DNA from 3 places in the Nonomuraea sp. NPDC004702 genome. Region 2 is predicted to be linked to each of the others. Evidence: riboswitches for the same ligand, from Rfam matches in the RefSeq annotation. Region 2 holds a riboswitch; each other region holds the start of a gene.

Region 1 (2,190 bases), on a different contig from region 2:
GGACCGCGCGCCGCGGGCCACCTGACCGCCGTCGCTCCACAACCCGCGCGCCCCGGCGGGCAGGACGGCGGCGGGCGGCGCGTCGGCCACCACGAGCACCGCCGTCGACAGCAGCAGGACCGAGAGGAGCAGCCGCGGACCGCGAAGGGACGGACGCACCTGCGAGGACACGGCCCGATGCTAGTAGGCCCACGCCCCTCCCGGCCCCTTCCCGAGGCCGACCCCCCCGCCGGACCGATCCCATCCCGGAGCCGACCCCTCCGCCGGACCGATCCCGTCGCGGAGCCGGGCCCTTCGCCGGACCGGGTCCTGCTCGGGGCCGGGCATGCGACAGGCCCCGGCCCGGACCGGGGAGGGTCCGGGCGGGGCCCGTTGTCACGCGCCGGGACGCACCGCGCCGACGAACGACGACTTCCGCCATCCGCCCAGTTTGTCGATGCGCACCCGTTCGCCGGTCCGCGGCGAATGGACCATCTTGCCGTGGCCGACGTACATGCCGACGTGGCCCAGCCCGTTGAAGAACATCAGGTCGCCCGGCTTGAGATTGCGCCAGGAGACCTTGCGCTTGATGCGGGCGAACTGGCTGTTCGTCACGCGCGGGAGTCGTACCCCGGCCTTCTTCCAGGCGTATTGGACGAGTCCGGAGCAGTCGAACGCACCAGGGCCCGTGGCCCCGTACCGGTACGGGTCGCCGACCTGATGCTTGGCGACGGCGACGGCCCTGCGGGCCTTCGACGCCTGCCGCGCGGCCTTGGCCGACTTGGCAGACCTGACGGTCTTCGCCGACCTGGCCGACTTCGCAGTGGCCGCCTTGGCGGTGCTGGACACCGCGGTGAGCCTGGCGGCCGATTCGCTCACCGTCTGCGCCCCGGCCGGCACGGCATGGAGAACCGCACCTCCGGCCGTCACGGTCATCGTGAGTGCGACGCCCCTCAGGGCAAGACGGGACAGACGGGGGTTATGCAGGGAGGTAGACAGGATTTCTCCTTGTGTCTTCCACGAACGCCTACCGGGTTAGCTGACGGATTCGGGCCTGGAAGTCGCCCTACGGCGCGAAGACGCGCCGATTCACCCCTGATCCCGGGGGATGACGGGATCTTTGGGTCCCCGGCTCCGTGCCTCCTGGCTGCACGGACTCGGCAGGTCGCCGCCCGATGGTTGTGCCTGAACGGGGATATCGGCGGCGACCGCTGGATTTCTATCTGGTCCGCATCGGGGTTCCGATGTCGATCCGCGGTGCGCATGGCTTGCTGACCGCGACGCCAGAAACTACGCCGAGGGGTCAAGATTTGGCAAAGGGAGACTCGGCCTGTAAAGATCAGATAAAGGTGCAAGTAAAGGGTGAAACCCCTGCTGGACCTCAGGACTCCATTACCGCTTTGTGACCCTTCTCACACTTCCCGGCACAGCTGATTGTCAGGGCCCTTTCGCCCCGTTTGCCCCTTTCGCCGCAGCGCTCACGGGCATGCCGAAGCCGCCCGAGATTTCGGGCGGGGGCCGAGTCAGGGGCGGATGGCTCCGACGAGCGGGCGACCGTAGTCGGCGAGGCGGACGACCTTGACGACGTCGCCCGTCTGCGGCGCATGGACGATCTTGCCGCCGCCCGCGTAGATGCTGACGTGCCCGAGCCCCTCGCTGAAGATGAGGTCACCCGGCTGGAGGTCCTTGAGGTCCACCTTCCGGCTCGCGCCCCAGGCCCACTGCTGCCACGTCGTACGCGGCAGTGAGACGCCGGCGGCGCGCCAGGCGGCCTGCGTCAGCCCTGAGCAGTCGTAGCCGCGCGGGCCCGTGCCCCCGTAGATGTACGGCTTGCCCACCTGGGCGAAGGCGAAGTTCAGGACGGCCGCCGCGCTGCCCGAGGCGGGACCGGTGTACTTGATGCCGGTGCTGTTGGGATTGCCCGGGTTGTAGGCCCCCAGCTTGTCCAGGAGCTTCTTCTGCTGGCCGACCAGCTTCAGCACCTCGGCCCGCTCCCGCTGGACGGCGTCCCGCTCCTTGTCGGCGTCGGCGAGCGCGGTCTCGGCGTTGTCGCGCTCGGCCTTGAGCCCCTTGTTCTCGCGGTCGAAGGCGGCCAGCTTCTCCAGCCGCTCGCGCGAGAGCTGCCCGGCCATGGCCAGCCCGGCCAGCAGGTTCTCTGGGTCGTCGACGCCGACCATGCCGGGCAGGGAGGTGACGTCCCCGCCCAGCTTG
Region 2 (2,190 bases):
GTTCGGCTTCGCGCTGCCCTACGACCCCGCCCATCGGCTGTGGGCGCCGGAGCTGGGCGGCGGGGCGCTGCTCGACCTGGGGATCTACCCGTTCGGGCTGGCCCAGCTGCTGCTCGGCATGCCCGCGGAGCTGCGGATGGCCGGCTCGCTGGCGCCCAGCGGGGTCGACGCCGAGGCCGGCGGGCTGCTGCTGTACCCCGACGGGCGGCGGGCCCTGGTGGACGTGTCGCTGCTGGCGCATCACGCCAACGACGCGAGCGTGGTGGGCACGTCGATGCGGGCCGACATCCTGGCGCCGTTCTGGGCGCCGCGGCGGGTGCTGCTGTCGGGGCCGTCGATGGAGACGGAGGAGCTGGTGCTCGACCCGGCCGACAACGGGTACGCGGGCGAGCTGCGCGAGGTGCGCGCGGCCACGATCGAGGGCCGCACGGAGAGCGAGATCATGCCGCTTGACGAATCCCTTGCCATGATGGGGCTTCTGGCCGAAGCACGGGCCCAACTCTCCTAGCTGGACCTTTAGCCACTTGCCTGGCTCTTGCCCGATGTATTACCTTGTGGGGCATCTCGCGGCAGACGTCCGGTTTGTCCGGCTTTGTCCAACCATCGCAAGACATTTCACAGGATCGTCCTGTGACCGCTGAATCCGCCTCCGGGCGGAACCGGGGACCCACGTCCTTTGGGGTGAATCGGCACTTCGGTGCCGTAGGGCAGCTTCCACGTCCGAACCCGTCAGCTAACCCGGTAAGCGGCATGGAAGCAAGGAGTCAATGCCCTCGATGGCCACGCACCGTCCCATCCGTGCCCCGAAGATCACCTACGCCCACGCCGCGCTCGGCGCGGCCATCCTCGCCTCCGCCATCGGCGCCCACGCCACCGCCGCCGCCGCCGACAGCGCCGGCCCGGCCGCCGCGGCCGGCCACTCGGCCGTCGCGCCGCAGGCCGCCGCCCAGACCCGCAAGGCGGAGGAGACCCAGGTCAACGTCACCGCCCAGCAGGTCCTGGCGATGGCCAAGGCCCAGGTCGGCACCTCCGAGAACGCCTACGGCGGCGGCACCAAGTTCCAGAAGTGGTACGCCGACTCCAAGCGCGCGGCCGAGACCATCGCCCGCGACGGCGGCACCCGCGCCATGTACCTGAACGCCCCCTGGTGCTCGATCTTCGTCTCCTGGGTCGGCGAGCAGACCGGCGCCCGCCCGCAGGTCGGCTGGGACGCCTGGACCGTGGCCCACGCCAAGTGGTTCGCCGCCAACGACCGCTGGGGCGCCGAGGCCAGGCCCGGCGCGGTGGTCTTCTTCTCCTGGGGCGGCAGCAAGAGCCTGGACGCCATCCAGCACGTCGGCTTCGTCGTCAAGGACAACGGCGACGGCACGATCTCCACGATCGAGGGCAACACCGGCAACGGCAAGGTCGAGGAGCGCGTCCGTCCGAAGTCGCAGGTCGTCGGCTACGGATACCCGCAGTACGCGAGCTGACCTCCGCCCGCTCCGAGCGCGCGTCCCGCACGAGGGACGCGCGCTCGCCGCGTCTCAGGGCCGGACCGCCGCCAGCGAGTAGAGGATCGGCAGGTGCGAGTCCCCGAACGGGAACCGGTACCGGCCGTCCGCGCCCTCGGGCAGCAGGCCGCGCGGGTCGAGGTCGGTCTCGACGTGCTCGCCCAGCTCGGCCACCGTGAACCCGGCCCGCGCCGCCGCCGTGACGATCTCGCCCACCGAGTACGGGTACTCGACCGCCTCGTGGGTCCCGGTCACCACCGCGGCGTCGGCGTACGTGCCGGTCACCGTCTCCCGGTGGGCCTGGCCGCCGCCGTAGGGCCAGTCGGCCACCAGCGGGTCGAGCGAGGCCACCGTCTGGTAGGCCGGATGCAGGTCGACCAGCACCAGACGCCCGCCCGGCCGCAGCGCCATGGCCGCGCCGCGCATCCAGGCGTCCAGGTCGCCGATCCAGCACAACACGCCGTACGTGGCCACCGCCACGTCGAAGCCGCCGGCCAGCTCCGCCGGCAGCCGCTGCGTGTCGGCCTCCACGAACGTGGCCGCCAGCCCTGCCCTGGCCGCCAGCTCGCGGGCGCGGGCGACCGCCACCGGGGAGAAGTCGACGCCGGTCACCCGCGCTCCGAGACGTGCCCAGCTCAGCGTGTCCAGGCCGAAGTGGCACTGCAGGTGGAGCAGGTCCCGGCCGGTGACGTCGCCG
Region 3 (2,190 bases), on a different contig from region 2:
GAGGCCGGAGCCGGGGACCCCGGCCTGCTCGCCGAGCAGCTGCTCACCCTGATCGACGGCGCCACGGTCACCGCGATGATCTCGGAGGAGCCGGGCGCGGCCCGCTCGGCCGGGCAGGCCGCGGCGGTCCTGATCCACCGGCACCGGCGGCCCTGAAACGCGAAAGAGCGCACTCCCCGCGGGGAGTGCGCTCTTCGCTCGGCAGGATCAGGCGGCGTACGACGGGTAGCCGTAGCCGACGACCTGGGAGGTCGGGCGGACACGCTGCTCGACCTTGCCGTTGCCGGTGTTGCCCTCGATCGTGGAGATCGTGCCGTCGCCGTTGTCCTTGACGACGAAGCCGACGTGCTGGATGTCGTTCAGGCTCTTGCTGCCGCTCCAGGAGAAGAAGACGACGGCGCCCGGCTTGGCCTCGGTGCCCCAGCGGTCGTTGGCGGCGAACCACTTGGCGTGGGTCACGGTGTAGGCGTCCCAGCCGACCTGCGGGCGGGCGCCGGTCTGCTCGCCGACCCAGGAGACGAACATCGAGCACCAGGGGGCGTTCAGGTACATGGCGCGGTTGCCGCCGTCACGCGCGGCGGTCTCGGCGGCGCGCTGCGAGTCGGCGTACCACTTCTGGAACTTGGTGCCGCCGCCGTTGGCGTCCTCGGAGGTGCCGACCTGGGCGCGGGCGGTGGCCAGCACCTGGGCGGCGGTGACGTTGACCTTGCCCTTGGCGCTCTCGTCGGCGGCGCGGTGCTGCGCGACGAGCGGCTGGGCGGCCACGCCGGCGACCTTGGCGGTCTGGGTGGCGGTGTGGGCGGTGGCGTGGGTGGTGTCGGCGTTCACTGCCGCGTGCGTGCCGAGCACGCCGGCGACGGCGGTCGCGCCGAGAGCGATCTTGGCGAGGTCGAGCTTGTAGGCACGGTGAAGACGGTGCTTGGCCATGAGGGTGTTACTCCTTGAGCTTCCGTGCCGCTTGCCGGGTTAGCTGACGGGTTCGGGCGGGAAGCTGCCCTACGGCACCACGGTGCCGATTCACCCCATTGGACACATGGGTCCCCGGTTCCGCGCACAGGCGGATTCAGCGGTCTCTTGGTCAGGCAAAGGGCTGACGCATCGTCTTCCCGGGCCCGGGAAAGGGCCTGAAGGTATATGTGCGACGCCCGGATGCGGGGATTTCCGCATCGACTCTGTACAACACGGGTCCCGCTTGGGTAATTCCCAGGCAATGCCATCCCTACCTGGGACGACTCCCCGTTCGGCTGTGTACAACCAAGCTACCCGGCGAGTAATTCCCAGGCAAATGGAGGCAATGCATTCGACGCTGCGTGGGAGAAACGCTACGCACCGAATCGCTTCACGCCACGTGCGCCTTTATCGCCACACTCGTGAGCGCCAGCAACAATTCCAGATCGGGCTCGGCGTCGACCTGTACGGCGACCCAGGCGCGGTCGCGGCAGGCATGGACCTGGTCGCACGCCCGCAGGTACGGCTCCAGGCGGCCGATGGCGGGGGCGGTGAGCCGTACGTGGATCTCGTCCCGGCCGGCCAGGCGCAGGATCTCGGTTCCGTGTACGGCGAAGGTGACCTGCTGACCGGTGCCGCTGACGTTCAGCGACGGCCAGGACCGTAACTCCGCGACCGCGCGGACCACGTAGGGCCCGCGTCGCGTGGGCTTCCGCCGCCAGGCGGAGATTCCTGCCACGCTCCAATGCTGAGCCACGGCTCACCCCGCCGTCAGCCCCCGTTCCTGAACCGTTATCCCCTCGTGAACGGGCGCGTCCGGGGTCTGACCGGCACGATTACGGACACCTGACCGATACGTATTGACGCTCCCCCAGGCAGAAGCTACCGTCGATTCACAACTTAAAGGAAACTTTCCTAATAGTTTCCCCAGAAGTCTCCCATCCCACTCCCCACACACCCCCCAACGGATGTCGGAGCGACATGAAACACACCATTCTGAGCAAGGTCCTGGCGGGAATGGCGGCGTTGGCCCTGCCCCTCACCGCGGCCGTGGCCGCCCCGGCGCTCGCCTCCGCCAGCACGGTGGCGTACGCGGCGGCCTGGGCCCCGTGGACCGCCTACACGGCGGGCACGGTCGTCACCTACAACGGCGTCGACTACGTCTGTCTCCAGGCGCACACCTCCCAGCCCGGCTGGGAGCCGCCGAACGTGGCGGCGCTGTGGAAGGTCTCCGGTGGCGGC

The links. Region 2 has a riboswitch for cyclic di-AMP ahead of ACWEJ6_RS33700 (CHAP domain-containing protein). Riboswitches for the same ligand answer to the same signal wherever they lie in the genome.
Region 1: another riboswitch for cyclic di-AMP. It lies ahead of ACWEJ6_RS17665 (C40 family peptidase); the one in region 2 lies ahead of ACWEJ6_RS33700 (CHAP domain-containing protein).
Region 3: another riboswitch for cyclic di-AMP. It lies ahead of ACWEJ6_RS07845 (CHAP domain-containing protein); the one in region 2 lies ahead of ACWEJ6_RS33700 (CHAP domain-containing protein).

What each region holds. Positions count from the first base shown of each region.
Region 1 covers NZ_JBSGCE010000012.1:112,718-114,907, forward strand. The annotation lists gene ACWEJ6_RS17660 (hypothetical protein) at 1-171, opposite strand, end outside; gene ACWEJ6_RS17665 (C40 family peptidase) at 376-858, opposite strand; cyclic di-AMP (ydaO/yuaA leader) riboswitch at 989-1,152, opposite strand; gene ACWEJ6_RS17670 (C40 family peptidase) at 1,503-2,190, opposite strand, start outside.
Region 2 covers NZ_JBSGCE010000034.1:30,745-32,934, reverse strand. The annotation lists gene ACWEJ6_RS33705 (Gfo/Idh/MocA family protein) at 1-508, shown strand, start outside; cyclic di-AMP (ydaO/yuaA leader) riboswitch at 626-763, shown strand; gene ACWEJ6_RS33700 (CHAP domain-containing protein) at 777-1,472, shown strand; gene ACWEJ6_RS33695 (class I SAM-dependent methyltransferase) at 1,527-2,190, opposite strand, start outside.
Region 3 covers NZ_JBSGCE010000004.1:190,764-192,953, forward strand. The annotation lists gene ACWEJ6_RS07840 (TetR/AcrR family transcriptional regulator) at 1-156, shown strand, start outside; gene ACWEJ6_RS07845 (CHAP domain-containing protein) at 208-927, opposite strand; cyclic di-AMP (ydaO/yuaA leader) riboswitch at 942-1,079, opposite strand; gene ACWEJ6_RS07850 (luciferase domain-containing protein) at 1,340-1,687, opposite strand; gene ACWEJ6_RS07855 (glycosyl hydrolase family 18 protein) at 1,930-2,190, shown strand, end outside.